2 regions of the Alteromonas sp. AWJ4_197 genome follow, and region 1 is predicted to be linked to the other one. Evidence: predicted binding sites of a transcription regulator. Region 1 holds the regulator's gene; the other holds the start of a gene.
The links. Region 1 encodes sigma-54, which starts transcription at its own class of promoters, with help from an activator protein. Its sites were predicted from a motif close to GTTGGCACGNNNNTNGNNT; they were not measured.
Positions count from the first base shown of each region.

Region 2: the regulator sigma-54 is predicted to act here: its motif matches at 4,501-4,519, upstream of glnA (glutamate--ammonia ligase).

Region 1 covers NZ_JBSWWW010000006.1:108,489-116,101, forward strand. The annotation lists gene ACXAGC_RS14310 (KpsF/GutQ family sugar-phosphate isomerase) at 1-779, shown strand, start outside; gene kdsC (3-deoxy-manno-octulosonate-8-phosphatase KdsC) at 779-1,333, shown strand; gene lptC (LPS export ABC transporter periplasmic protein LptC) at 1,330-1,893, shown strand; gene lptA (lipopolysaccharide transport periplasmic protein LptA) at 1,862-2,431, shown strand; gene lptB (LPS export ABC transporter ATP-binding protein) at 2,437-3,162, shown strand; gene ACXAGC_RS14335 (RNA polymerase factor sigma-54) at 3,258-4,742, shown strand; gene hpf (ribosome hibernation promoting factor) at 4,775-5,062, shown strand; gene ptsN (PTS IIA-like nitrogen regulatory protein PtsN) at 5,071-5,514, shown strand; gene rapZ (RNase adapter RapZ) at 5,561-6,406, shown strand; gene ACXAGC_RS14355 (HPr family phosphocarrier protein) at 6,406-6,678, shown strand; gene ACXAGC_RS14360 (substrate-binding periplasmic protein) at 6,732-7,475, shown strand; gene yiaA (inner membrane protein YiaA) at 7,493-7,613, opposite strand, start outside.
Region 2 covers NZ_JBSWWW010000002.1:518,152-525,764, reverse strand. The annotation lists gene glnG (nitrogen regulation protein NR(I)) at 1-1,204, opposite strand, end outside; gene glnL (nitrogen regulation protein NR(II)) at 1,197-2,282, opposite strand; gene ACXAGC_RS05705 (DUF4124 domain-containing protein) at 2,410-2,919, opposite strand; gene glnA (glutamate--ammonia ligase) at 3,021-4,430, opposite strand; gene typA (translational GTPase TypA) at 4,998-6,821, shown strand; gene ACXAGC_RS05690 (response regulator) at 7,016-7,390, shown strand; gene ACXAGC_RS05685 (MalY/PatB family protein) at 7,490-7,613, shown strand, end outside.

The DNA of each region.
Region 1 (7,613 bases):
TTGCCAGTACAGGCACACCAGCCTTTTTCATGCACCCTGGCGAAGCCAATCATGGCGATCTCGGCATGCTTAGTCAGACAGACATATTGCTGGCCATTTCAAATTCCGGAGAAACCGGCGAACTGGTGAACCTGCTTCCCGTGGTCAAGCGGCTGTCTGTGCCTGTCATCGCGATGACGAATAGCGAATCAAGCACCCTCGGCCAGCATGCCGATGTGGTACTCAATGTCAGTGTGGAAAAAGAAGCCTGTTCGCTGGGGCTTGCACCGACCTCTAGTACTACAGCAACCCTGGTAATGGGTGACGCGCTGGCCATTGCACTGCTGGATGCTAAAGGATTTACTTCAGATGATTTCGCCCTCTCTCACCCGGGCGGCAGTCTGGGCCGGAAACTGTTACTCAAAGTGGGCGATATCATGCTGACCGGCGACGCTCTTCCTCTTGTATCGTCTGCCGCGACCATTTCACAGGCTCTGCTGGAAATATCTTCTAAAGGTCTGGGAATGACAGGTATTACAGATGACAGCGGCAAACTCAGCGGTATTTTTACCGACGGCGATCTGAGACGAATTCTGGACGCCAGAACCGACATTCATACCACTCCGGTAGCCAATGTTATGACCCGCGGCGGGAAAACTACCCGCTCCGGTACACTGGCAGTGGAAGCGTTAAATTTAATGGAAAAACACAAGATCAGTGCGCTGATGGTGGTGGATGAAAATGATCACCCCGTGGGCGCATTCAACATGCATATGTTGCTTAAAGCAGGAGTTCTCTGATGGGACATGAAGTCACTTTTTACGGTGTGATCAGTGAAGAGCGGTTTGAAAAACTCAAAGGGCTGAAACTGCTCGTTTGTGATATCGACGGCGTATTTTCTGACGGCAGAATTTATCTTGGCAACAATGGTGAAGAGTTAAAAGCCTTTCACACCCGCGATGGCTATGGCGTTAAGGCATTAATAAACAGTGGTGTGGACGTTGCTGTCATTACCGGCCGCGACTCGGCCATTGTAAAGAATCGCATGACCGCCCTGAATGTGAAGCACATTATTCAGGGTCAGGAAGATAAAGCCACGGCTATGGCTCAGTTGTGCGAAAAGTTGAATCTGGCGCCATCAGAGGTCGCAGCCATCGGTGATGATATGCCGGATCTTGGCATGTACCGGTTTGCCGAAACAAAAATTGCGGTGAAAGATGCCCATCCGGCCGTCACCCGCGAAGCGAACTGGATCACCACAAAAAATGGTGGATTCGGCGCAGTACGGGAAGTCTGTGATGTGATTTTACAGGCGCTCGGCACGCTGGACACCATACACGGGGCCAGCGTATGAACCGTTTAGGGATCAGTATTTCTGCGCTGTTTGTTATGGCGCTGCTGATGTACCTTCCGGTCTGGATGGCAGAAGAGCAGGCTCCGGCGAAAAAAGCCGGTGCAGACGCCTTACGCCCTGCCTATAAAGCAAAGAATTTGACAACTACGCTGTATAACGAAGAAGGCAAACTCAACCACGAAGTCTTTGCCGCCTCTATGGAGCATTACGACCAACTAGGCTTTGTGTTATTCGACCAACCCAAATACACTGTCTATGTGAATGATGACGAGGCCCCATGGCAAGTCACCGCTGATGAAGGCACACTCTACAACGATGACCTGATCCAGCTGGAAGACAATGTGCTGATAAAAAGCCTGAACCCTGAAGAGTTTATCCAGACCATCACAACCAATTTTATTAAGGTGAATCTGGATGACAAAACCATGACTTCAGACCAGCCGGTAGATATACGCGGTGTACAGACCATCATTAAAAGTAACGGTTTCAATGCAAACCTGCGTACCCAACAATATGAGTTAATTGATCATGTGCAGACAATTTATTCCCCGGGCAGTTAGCCTTTTCGCAGCAATAGCGCTGCTTGCTGCTGCCGGTGAGGCAATGGCCGGCTCCGGTGATTTTGAAAAGCCTATTACCGTGGATGCTAAGTCACAGTTTATTGACGGTAAAAAGAAGAAATCGGTTTTTAAAGACGATGTGAAGATTACCCAGGGTTCACTCATCATTGCCGCAGATGAAGTTGAAGCCATCGCCAGTGAAGGCGAAGGGAAAGAGGTTTTTATTGCCCGCGGAAAACCAGCCACTTATTCTCAAACGCTGGATGACGGCGCAAAAGTAAAAGCCAGCGCAAATGAAATTCGCTACGAAGTAGCCAAACAACTCATTTCCTTGCAAGGTGATGCGAAAATCCAGCAAGATACCAGCATGGTCCAGGGAGATAGTATCACCTATGACATGTCAAAAGAGCAACTTCTGGCAACCGGCGGTGAAAGTAACAGCAACGGCCGGGTAACCACGGTTTTCCGTCCTGACACAGTTAAAGAGCTGAAGGAAGAGAACAAGACTTCAGACAGCAACGAAAACGAGGGTAACTGAGTTACATGGCAACCCTGAGTGCGACTCACCTGGCAAAGTCGTATAAATCACGCCAGGTCGTCCGTGACGTTAGTTTATCGGTTTCTACCGGACAGATAGTAGGTCTGCTGGGTCCTAACGGTGCAGGTAAAACCACAACGTTTTACATGATTGTCGGTCTTGTGCCGCTGGACAAAGGCAAAATCCTCATTGATGAGCAGGAGCTGACGCACCAGCCAATGCACGAACGTGCCCGCCGGGGAATTGGCTATTTACCCCAGGAGGCATCCATTTTCCGCAAGCTGACCGTACATGAAAACATCATGGCGATATTACAGACGCGTAAAGACTTAAAAAGTCATCAACGTGAACAGGAAGCGGATGCACTACTTGATGAATTTAATATTAACCATATACGTAATAGTACAGGTATGAGTTTGTCGGGTGGCGAACGCCGCCGGGTTGAAATTGCCCGCGCACTGGCAGCCAATCCGCAATTTATTTTGCTCGATGAACCCTTCGCCGGAGTTGACCCGATTTCGGTTAATGATATAAAGAAGATCATTCAGCACTTACGGGACAGAGGTATCGGTATCCTCATCACCGACCACAATGTCAGGGAAACCCTTGATGTGTGTGAAGAGGCCTATATCGTCAGTCATGGAGAACTGATTGCTCAGGGCACCGCAGAACAGGTATTAAGTAATCAAAAAGTTCGTGATGTATACCTTGGTGAGCAATTCAGGCTATAGTTAAGATATCGGGATGAGCATTTAGCGGAGATTTCGCCACCGGCACTCACACCGCTACAACCGGATGTCCTTTTTAGAGTTTATATAAGACGTAGATGAAACCATCTTTACAGTTAAAATTTAGCCAACAACTGACAATGACGCCTCAGCTTCAGCAGGCGATCAAGCTATTGCAGTTGTCTACGCTGGACTTACAACAAGAAATTCAGGAAGCCCTCGACTCTAATCCTTTGCTGGAAGTCGACGACAGCTCCGACAACGATGTAATTGAGAAAAATAACATCGATAATGATGACAGCATGCAAGAGTCTGCATCAGCCTCATCTTCTGACAGTATGGATACCGGTGAAGCACTGGAAAAGAATGATTTACCGGACGAGCTGCCCATCGACAGTACCTGGGATGAGTACATTTCTGCGTCTTCTGCACCCGCGCCCGGCCCTTCCGGTGGCGACGATGAACAAATCTTTCAGGGTGAAACCACCGAAAATATTCAGGACCATCTGCTGTGGCAAATGCGTCTGACACCTTTTTCTGACACAGACCGCGCCATCGCACTGGCGATCATCGATTCTATTGATGAGTCCGGCTATCTCACGGTTACCGTTGACGACATTTTGCAAAGCGTTAACAGTGAAGATATGGAAGAGCCCGTTGAAGAAGATGAAGTTGAGTGCGTACTTAAACGTATTCAGCTTTTTGATCCTCTCGGTTCCGGCTCCCGCACACCGCAGGAGTGCTTGTTAGTTCAGCTGGCGCAATTTGCACCGGAAACACCGTGGCTGGAAGAAGCCAAACTACTGCTCAGAGAGCATTCCGATCTGTTAGGCAGTAAAGATTACCGTACGTTAATGCGTAAAACCCGCCTGAAAGAAGATCAGTTACGGGAAGCGATGCGTTTGCTGCAAACGCTTAATCCCCGTCCGGGCAGTGCATTAATTACGAAAGAACCCGAATATGTCATTCCGGATGTATCGGTTGCGAAGAAAAATGGCCGTTGGGTTGTAGAATTAAACCCCGACAGCCTGCCTAAGCTCAGTGTTAATCAGCAGTATGCTGCAATGAGCCGTAAAGCAAGAAACAGCAGTGATTCACAATTTATCCGCTCTCACATGCAGGAAGCAAAATGGTTTATTAAGAGCCTTGAGAGCCGGAACGATACGCTGCTGAAAGTAGCAAATTGTATTGTTCAGCAACAGATGGGCTTTTTTGAGCATGGCCCTGAAATGATGAAACCAATGGTGCTGAATGATGTCGCAGAAATGGTAGATATGCACGAATCTACTATTTCCAGGGTAACAACGCAGAAGTACATGCACACGCCCCGTGGTATTTTCGAGTTGAAGTATTTCTTCTCCAGCCACGTTGCCACTGAATCAGGTGGTGAGTGTTCATCTACAGCGATTCGCGCCCTGATTAAGAAGCTGGTTGCCGCTGAAAAGCCAAGCAAGCCACTGAGTGACAGCAAGATTGCTTCGTTGTTGGCCGATCAAGGCATTATGGTTGCCCGGCGAACAATAGCAAAGTACCGGGAATCCTTGTCGATCCCGCCGTCTAACCAACGCAAAAGCCTTATCTAACTTAAGGCTGCTCAAAATAAGGAAGACGAAATATGCAAATCAACCTTTCTGGTCATCACATTGAGATCACTGATTCTTTGCGTAATTATGTCGATACTAAGTTCAGCAAACTGGAACGTCATTTTGACCACATATCAAATGTGCACGTTATTTTAAATGTTGAAAAGCTTAGCCAAAAAGCAGAAGCAACGGTTCATCTTAGCGGCGCGGAAGTCTTCGCCTCTTCCGAAAATCAGGACATGTATGCTGCCATTGACAGCATGGTCGATAAGCTCGACAGGCAGGTCCTGAAACACAAGGAAAAGCTTAAAAAGCACTAATTGAATTCATGGATATACAAGCCATAGTCAGCCTGGACCGCACCGAGTGTGCGGTCCAGTGCAATAGCAAAAAACGCATTCTCGAAATCATCAGCGGGATTGCAGCTAAAAATAACCCCGATGTTGATGAAGCCACCGTGTTAAGTAGCCTGCTGGCCCGTGAGCGAATGGGCAGCACAGGTATAGGTAACGGCATTGCCCTCCCCCACGGTCGCCTGGCCGGACTGGAAAATGTCATCGCCATCGTAGTTACCAGCACACCCGCCATCGATTTTGATGCTATCGACAACAAACCTGTGGATATTTTCTTTACTCTGCTTGTCCCTCAGGAACAAACCGAAGGACATTTACAAACTCTGGCCATGGTTGCCGGAAAACTCAGCGATAAAGAAACCATAAAAACTATCCGCAAAGCTCAGACAAGTGATGATATTATTCGCGCATTACAGTAACTTAGTGTAATACGCACCGACAACACGTGACTTCAGGAGAAACGGCGTGAAGTTAATCATCATCAGCGGACGTTCCGGTTCAGGAAAATCAGTAGCACTTCGTGCCCTTGAGGATCTGGGGTACTACTGCGTCGATAATATTCCGGTTAATCTGTTACCAGCCCTGACACACACTGTCGCCGATGAATACGAGCAGGTAGCTGTGAGTATTGATGTCAGAAACTTGCCTAAAGAGCCTTCTGAGCTGGTTGAAATTCTCGACTACCTGCCGGAGTCATGGACTGTCACCATCGTATATATTGACGCAAGTGACGATATGCTGGTGCGCCGGTTCAGCGAAACCCGGCGGTTACATCCGCTGGCCAAACTGAATAAGTCATTGTCAGATGCCATCCAGACAGAACGTGAACTGCTGGCGCCTGTAGCGGAAAGAGCGGATTTGAATATTGATACCGACTCTCTGAGCATCCACCAGCTGGCAGAATTAATCCGCGAGCGTATCCTCGGTAAGAAAAGCTCACGACTTGTTCTGGTATTTGAATCATTCGGCTTTAAACACGGTATTCCCAAAGATGCAGACTATGTGTTTGACGCCCGTTTTCTGCCAAACCCTCACTGGGAGCCGGATTTAAAACACCTGACAGGCCTGGATACACCGGTTCAGGTTTTCCTCAGTTCCCAGCCTATAGTGACCAAATTTATCTGGCAGATTCAGAACCTCATCACGACCTGGTTGCCACACCTTGAACGGAACAACCGCAGTTATGTGACAGTCGCTATCGGATGTACAGGCGGACAGCACCGTTCAGTTTATGTAGCGGAATCACTGGCGAAAAACTTCCGGGAATCTCATCCTGATGTCCAGATCCGCCACAGGGAGCAAAGTAAATAATGCGCATAGAGAAATCTCTGACTATTGTTAATAAACTGGGCCTGCATGCCAGAGCTGCAACGCAGTTGGTGCAACTGGCGAATCAGTTTGATGCCGAAGTTATTTTACAAAAAGGCGATAAGCAGGCTAATGCCAATAGTGTGCTGGGACTGATGATGATGGAAAGTCATCAGGGGGAACAGGTTACTGTGATCTCTGAAGGTCCGGATGCTGAAGCTGCAATGGATGCCGTCGAGGCATTAATTGCAGGCAGATTTAACGAAGATGAATAGCGCCGGCACACCACTGAGTGTGCAGTGCCGGCGAAGGCTTAAAGGCAATCCCGTTGAAACGTTTCATCAGTTTAATCATCTTTTTGACAGTGATGGCTTCTCAAAGCTCAGTATGGTGTGCTGAGCACAGAAAAAGTCTGATAACCGGTGGTACGGCCTGGCCTCCTTATCTGTACATAACAGACAATAATGAGCCGGCCGGTGAAGACTACCAATTGTTGAAGTCGGTTTTAGGCAAGCTGGATTATGCACTGGAAAGCCAGATCCTGCCTGAAAGACGGGTCACTCAGCAAATAGAACTGGGGCAAATTGATGTAGTTACAGGTGCAGCTTTCACACCGGCGAGAGCACTGAAAAACTATTTTTCTGTTCCTTACCGCAAAGAAACCATCAGCTTTGCCTTTCATCCTTCCCATCATGACGAATATGCCGGCAAATCTCTTGAAACCTTACTAAGGGAAGGCAAAACCCTGGCGTTAAATACCGGCGGATGGTATGGCGACTGGTTTAATGAAACAGTCACTGAGCAGTACAGCGCGCAGCTTATTCATCTGGATTCCATTAACCGGCGGTTACAGTTTCTGAACAGAGGCCGTGTCGATTTGGTGCTGGACGATATCAGAGTGATTAGCTTTAATGCTGAACTGCTGCATCTCGAACTGGAAATCAGTGATAATCCCGTGAACGTGCAGGACGTCCACTTCATGTTCAGTAAACAATCTGTGGACCCGGGCTTCATCGATAAATTCAATCACGTCCTGTCTGGCTATGTTAAAGACCCGGATCCTGCGAGCTGAGCCTTCAACCTCACACCTTATTCTGCTGCCGTATTATCCCTGACATTTTTTTGCACCGTTATCGCGGCAAACAAACTCAGGACGAATGCCATTCCATAGAATCCTTTTTCACTCAGCAACAGGTTGGCGTTTACCAGA
Region 2 (7,613 bases), on a different contig from region 1:
CGCCGGTAGCGGTACCGCCACTTTTCTCAATAGTTCCCTCTGAGTGGATTTCCGGCGGTAGATCGCCGGGTAAAACTTCCTGTCCGCTTGCCATAACGGTAAGCCAGCGGCACACGTTTTCCAACTGACGTACGTTACCCGGCCAGGGCAGGCGGGTCATCAGCTTCTCTGCATCTTTACTCAGCGACTTGGTCTCTACATCCAGCTCCTTCGCAGCACGGCGCAGGAAGTGTCTTGCCAGCAGAGGAATATCTTCACGGCGCTCTGCCAGCGACGGAATGTGGATACGGATAACGTTCAGGCGGTGAAATAAATCCTCACGGAACTTACCTTCTGCCACCCGTTTTTCCAGATTCTGGTGGGTTGCAGCAATGATCCGCACATCAACAGTCACTGACTGATGTCCGCCGACGCGATAAAATTGTCCGTCAGCCAGTACCCGTAACAAACGGGTCTGAACGTCCAGCGGCATATCACCAATTTCGTCAAGGAAAAGGGTACCGCCGTTTGCCTGCTCAAAACGGCCCTGACGGGCAGTTTGTGCGCCGGTAAAGGCGCCTTTTTCGTGACCGAAAAGTTCTGATTCCACGAGGTCTGCCGGGATGGCTGCCATATTCAGTGCAATGAACGGATTGGCCGCACGGGGGCTGTGACGGTGCAGGGCATGAGCAACCAGCTCTTTACCTGTACCGGACTGACCATTAATCAGCACGCTGATGGAGGAGCGGGACAACCGGCCGATGGCACGGAAAACTTCCTGCATGGCCGGCGCTTCACCGATAATTTCAGTAACCGCTTCATCCTGAGGTACCTGATTTTGCCGGCTCTGTTCCCGTGCATGGGCCAGCGCCCGCTGCACCAGCGTAACGGCTTCGTCGATATCAAAGGGTTTTGGCAGGTATTCAAACGCACCACTCTGGTAGGCATTTACAGCACTATCTAAATCAGAATGCGCGGTCATGATGATGACCGGAATGAGCGGGTCAGTATTATGTACTTCCCCCAGCAGTGTCATGCCGTCCATCTGAGGCATACGGATATCTGAAACGATAACCTCAGGGCGCTGACCACTTTGTAATTGCAGTAAAAGATCTTCAGGATTCTCAAAACTCAAACACCCGATATTGGCTGCCTGTAATGCCTTTTGCAGAACCCAGCGGATTGAGCTGTCGTCATCTACAATCCATACGGATTCATTATTCATTATCCGACTCCTTTCTGGGGACAGGGAGATATAGCGTAAATTCGGTGTGGCCCGGATGGCTGTCTACCTCAATTTTTCCGCCGTGGTGATTTATTAATGTTTGTGCAATAGACAGGCCCAGCCCGCTTCCGTTCTGCTTGCTGCTGACCATGGGATAAAAAAGGGTGTCTCTGATTGCGGCGGGGATACCCGGTCCGTTATCAATGATCTGGATTTTGGCCACCAGAGAGTGCCGCTTACCCAAAATGGTCATTTGTCTGTCTATACGGGTAACAAGCCGAATTTGCGGTGACGGTGTTTTCGCTTCTGTGAGCGCTTGAACACTGTTTCTTAAAATGTTCAGTACCGATTGCTGAATCATGTCCTGGTCTACTTTCAGATCCGGAATACTCGGGTCATAATCGCGGATGATAGTGATTGGGTTATCAGAGTCGACCCTCATCAGGCTGCGCACTTTCTCAAGCGCTTGATGGAGATTACTCCACTCAAGCCTTGGCAGCGCGTTGGGCCCGAGCAAACGGTCAACCAGGTTTCGCAGCCGGTCTGATTGCTCGATGATCATCTGCGTGAATTCATTATGGTCGGGATTTGTCAGCTCTTTTTCCAGCAACTGGGCGGCACCGCGAATTCCCCCTAAGGGATTTTTAATTTCATGGGCGAGGCCGCGGATCAGTTCTCTGGCGGCATCGTGCTGGGCATTTTGCTGATTTTCTCTGGAGATGCGGCGTTGCTGGTCGATACGGCGCACCTCAAACATCAGTTTAGGGCCGTCATCGGTATTCAGGTTAGTGACAGTGAGATCAGACAATACACAACGCCCGTCTTTGAAGCACAGACGTAAATCGTTTTCAGTAAAGTCTTCGCCATGACGAATTGCCGCCCGCAAACGGGCATCATTGATGGCGTTCGGCACAAAAAAGTCCGATAGCTTGTGTCCGGAGAGCTGCTTCACCCCAGTTTCGAACAACGCTTCCCCTGCGTGATTGGCATAAACGATTTGCAATCGTTCGTTGACCATTACCAACGCTGTGTTCAGGTTGTTCAATAAATGGTTTGTTTCAAACTCGGTGGCTTGCATGCCGAGTATTCCTCATTTGCACTTTTATAGTGCATTATAGTTTAACGCGTTCAAACGGTGTTGATTGCACCAAAATAAAATTTTCTGATGAACCCGCATGGTGCGCTGGCTGCGCCACCAAAGAACGCTAATTGTTATTGATAAACACTGATGCCTGATGCAAATAAAGTGTTTGCTGAGGAGATGATGCAAGAGTCTTGCCCTTATTATCAATTATGTCTATATGATAAGTGTGGGCGCCACGGTCAATGCCGGCGAGGTTAAACTTACCGCTACTGTTGATGCGGGTTGGCTGGCCGTCGAAAGTAAGGCGGTAACGGCCACGGAAGGCCGGGGTGGTAGCGGCTGTTATAGAAAACTGACCGTTGTTATTGCGGATTGTGGCTTCCGGTTCCGGAGAGGAAATGGATACTTTATAGTTGGGCTGTTTGTCGCGGGATTGCGTCTGTTGCGTGGCTTTGATGTCGGGGCTGTCTGCAACATTACTGGTATTGGCTTCGAACTCAAGGGTCTCTGCGCCGTCCTGTGGCACGTCTGTATACAGAACGGTACCGTCTTCTTTCACGACTTTATAAATTGTTTGTGACTGTACTGAAGGCACGAATAAAGCGGTGACAAGCAAAATGCGAAGTATCATCGGACACCATTTTCACAACGAAAGAATTCTCAGTCTAGCAAAAGCCGGGACGAAAAAAAGCCCGCAGATGCGGGCTTTTTCAAATCAAATCAGCGAATGGCTTATACGCTGTAGTACATGTCGAACTCAACAGGGTGAGTAGACATGTTCAGAGTCGTTACTTCTTCAGACTTCAGACCGATGTATGCATCGATCATGTCATCAGTCATAACGCCACCGGCTTTCAGGAAGTCACGGTCGTTGTCCAGCGCTTCCAGAGCCATTTCCAGTGAGCTGGCAACAGTTGGGATTTCTGCTGCTTCTTCTGGTGGTAAGTCGTACAGGTCTTTATCCATAGAGTCACCAGGGTGAATCTTGTTGATGATACCGTCGATACCCGCCATTAACATAGCAGTGAAGCCCAGGTAAGGGTTACCAGTCGGGTCAGGGAAACGTACTTCGATACGACGCGCTTTATCGCTTGTTACGTAAGGAATACGGATTGACGCAGAACGGTTACGTGCAGAGTAAGCCAGCATAACCGGTGCTTCAAAGCCTGGTACCAGACGCTTGTACGAGTTAGTAGAAGCGTTAGTGAATGCGTTGATTGCACGGGCGTGCTTGATGATACCGCCGATGTAGTACAGCGCTTCTTCAGACATACCAGCGTACTTGTCGCCTGCGAAGATGTTTTTGCCATCTTTAGCGATAGACTGGTGAACGTGCATACCAGAACCGTTGTCACCAACCAGAGGCTTAGGCATGAATGTCGCAGACTGACCGTATGCATTTGCAACGTTGTGTACAACATACTTATAGATTTGAACTTCGTCAGCTTTCTTAACCAGCGTGTTGAAAGCACAAGCGATTTCGTTCTGACCAGCAGTTGCTACTTCGTGGTGGTGAGCTTCAACGACCAGACCCATTTCTTCCATAACCAGACACATTGCGCCACGGATGTCGTGTGCTGAGTCTACTGGTGGAACCGGGAAGTAACCGCCTTTTACGCCAGGACGGTGAGCAAGATTACCGCCTTCGAATTCTGCACCGGAGTTCCATTTTGCTTCAGAAGAATCGATCTTGAAGAAAGAACCCGCCATGTCAGTGTGGAATTTCACATCGTCAAACAGGAAGAATTCTGGCTCTGGACCGAAGAAAGCAGTGTCACCGATACCAGTAGACTTCAGGAACTCTTCTGCACGACGTGCAACAGAGCGAGGGTCACGGTCGTAGCCTTCCAGGGTAGACGGCTCAACGATGTCACAACGGATGTTTACCTGAGTTTCTTCTGCGAACGGGTCAACAACGCAAGATGCTGCGTCTGGCATCAGGATCATGTCTGATTCGTTGATGTGTTTCCAACCAGAAATTGAAGAACCATCAAACATCTTACCTTCTTCAAAGAACTCGTCATCGACCAGACCTGCAGGGATCGATACGTGTTGCTCCTTACCTTTTGTGTCGGTAAAGCGTAAGTCTACAAATTTAGCTTCGCTTTCTTTGATCAGCTCTAATGCCTTTTCTATTGACATCGTGTCCTCCGGATTTATTAGAATAAACGTGGAATGAACAATTTCACTCCAAAATAATTGAGAATCATTAAAGCTATTTTCATGCCACTTACATGAAGACGGTAAAACGCGGCTTAGCAGGCAGTAGCACAAAAATCCACAAACGCAAGTGCACTATGATGGTGCGGTGAAGCTCTATTTTGGTGCGCAAGGGTGTTTTGATTCATCGGGTTCTATCGGACTGCTGAACATTATTAAGCCGTGATTTATCCGTACCGGAATGATTCGAACCGGAGCAGAAGAATAAAGGCTGTGACAATGCAGAAATTGCAGTATATGAAGATAAGAACTGATGCTTAGACTAGAACAAAGCAAACCCGGATACTAGTAGGATCATTGATAAAACATTGGAATAAATTAGATCCGCACATAATCCAGAAAAGTGTCACAAAGAAAAATAAAAAAAGATGCGCAAAGCGAAAGGAATTTCTGTACAATCCGCGCACATTTTACTATTCCGTTTTAGCAATCAAATCTGCCTGATGTTTTTCTTACATCTGCAACGCTGATTTCCAAGGCTTTGACCCAATGACCACTGATATTAATAAATTACGCAATATCGCGATTATCGCGCACGTTGACCATGGTAAAACGACTCTGGTTGACAAACTGTTACAGCAATCCGGTACGCTGGAAAGCCGTGGCGAAGCCCAGGAACGGGTAATGGACTCTAACGACATCGAGAAAGAGCGTGGTATTACCATTCTGGCGAAAAACACCGCCATTAACTGGAATGACTACCGCATCAACATCGTAGACACCCCGGGACACGCCGACTTCGGTGGTGAGGTAGAGCGTGTAATGTCGATGGCTGACTGTGTACTGCTGCTGGTTGATGCGCAGGAAGGTCCTATGCCGCAAACCCGTTTCGTAACGCAAAAAGCGTTTGCTCAGGGTCTGAAGCCAATCGTAGTAATCAATAAAATTGACAAGCCGGGTGCACGTCCTGACTGGGTAATGGATCAGGTTTTTGACCTGTTCGATAACTTAGGTGCGACTGATGAGCAGTTAGACTTCCAGGTTATCTATGCATCAGCACTGAATGGCTGGGCATCAATGGATGCAGACACCAAAGGCGAAGACATGACGCCACTGTTCCAGTTAATCGTGGATCAGGTTGAAGCGCCAAATGCAGACCCTGCCGGTGCATTCCAGATGCAGATCTCTCAGCTGGACTACAACTCATATGTTGGCGTAATCGGTGTTGGTCGTGTTAAGCGCGGTAGCGTGAAGATGAACCAGCAGGTTACTGTTGTTGGTGCTGATGGTAAGAAGCGCAACGGTAAAGTGGGTCAGGTACTGGGTTACTTAGGTCTTGAGCGTCATGAAGTCGACTCTGCAAGCGCAGGTGACATCATCGCGATTACTGGTCTGGGCGAACTGAAAATTTCTGATACTGTGTGTGACGTTAATACAGTAGAAGCCTTGCCTCCGCTGACGGTTGACGAACCAACAGTAACCATGACGTTCCAGGTAAACACATCTCCGTTTGCCGGTAAAGAAGGTAAGTACGTGACTTCACGTAACATCCTTGAGCGTCTGCAGGACGAGCTGGTACATAACGTGGCACTGCGCGTTGAAGAAACCGCTGACCCGGATAAATTCCGCGTATCAGGCCGTGGTGAACTGCACTTAGGTATCCTGATTGAAAATATGCGTCGTGAAGGTTACGAGCTGGCGGTATCACGTCCGGAAGTAATCCTGAAAGAAGTTGACGGCGAGCTGCAAGAACCGTTTGAAACACTGACTATCGACTGTGAAGACGAGCACCAGGGTTCAATCATGGAACAGCTTGGTCTGCGTAAAGCAGAAATGCGTGACATGAACCCGGATGGCAAAGGCCGTATCCGTATGGACTTCATCATTCCAAGCCGTGGTCTGATTGGTTTCCAGACTGAGTTCATGACGCTGACTTCCGGTTCAGGTCTGTTGTACCACACGTTCGACCATTACGGTCCGCACAAAGGCGGTACTATCGGTAAGCGTAAGAATGGTGTACTGATTGCCAATGCAATGGGTAAAGCACTGACAAACGCCCTGTTTAACCTGCAGGAACGTGGTCGTCTGTTCATCGGACACGGTGTTGAAGTTTACGAAGGTATGATCATCGGTATTCACAGCCGTGACAATGACCTGACAGTAAACGCCCTGAAAGGTAAGCAACTGACAAACGTGCGTGCATCAGGTACTGATGAAGCGCAAACTCTGGTTCCACCTGTGAAAATGTCATTGGAACAGGCGCTGGAATTTATCGATGACGATGAACTGGTAGAAGTTACGCCGGTAAGCATCCGTATTCGTAAGAAGCTGCTGACTGAAAACGACCGTAAACGTGCCGGTCGTGCGAAATAAGTACTGAGTATTTTTGAAAAAGCGTCCTGATGGACGCTTTTTTTTCGCCTGAAGTATTGTTTCAATCCCGGTGAATAAGACTTATTCTTCATGTTGCGCCGGAGCCGGCAATGTATGTGTGTACACTGAGTGCCGGAATGTCCGGAAAGAGAAATAGTTCAGAGCTGCTGTAGCATGCTGTTAAGGAGTAAAGTGTGGCTGAATACACCATCGCAGTGATAGATGATGATACGATAACGTTAGACATTGTGACCTATGCACTGGAAGAGGAGTTGGGTGCCAATGTGTTTGCTTTCAGCCGGAGTGAAATGGCGCATGACTTTTTAGTCAACCAGCCGCAGGATAATTTGTCTTTGATCATCAGTGATCAGAACATGCCCCAATACGACGGTTTAACGTTGCTGAAAGCGTGCCGTGAAGCTGGGCTGAAAACCCCTTTCATCTTACTGACGGCTGATGCCACACGTGACACGGTAATCGCAGCGAAAAAAGGCGGGGCCACCCAGTTTCTTGCCAAACCGTTCACATCAGAAAACCTGGTGCAGAAAGTTAAGCAACTGGTGGATTGAAGCTGACCGTTAATCGTTGTAGTGTTACAGGCATAGAGATATGGCCCGCAGGGGCCTTCTCGCACTTTCTTTTAGCACTGCAACACAGGAAAATCTCACGTGCCTTTCAATTTCGACGATACGCCTTCCCGTCAGGATACCTATTCTTTTAAATGGCAAAAATACGCCGGTCAGGACATCATTCCGGCATGGGTTGCCGATATGGAATTCCGTTGCGCCCCCG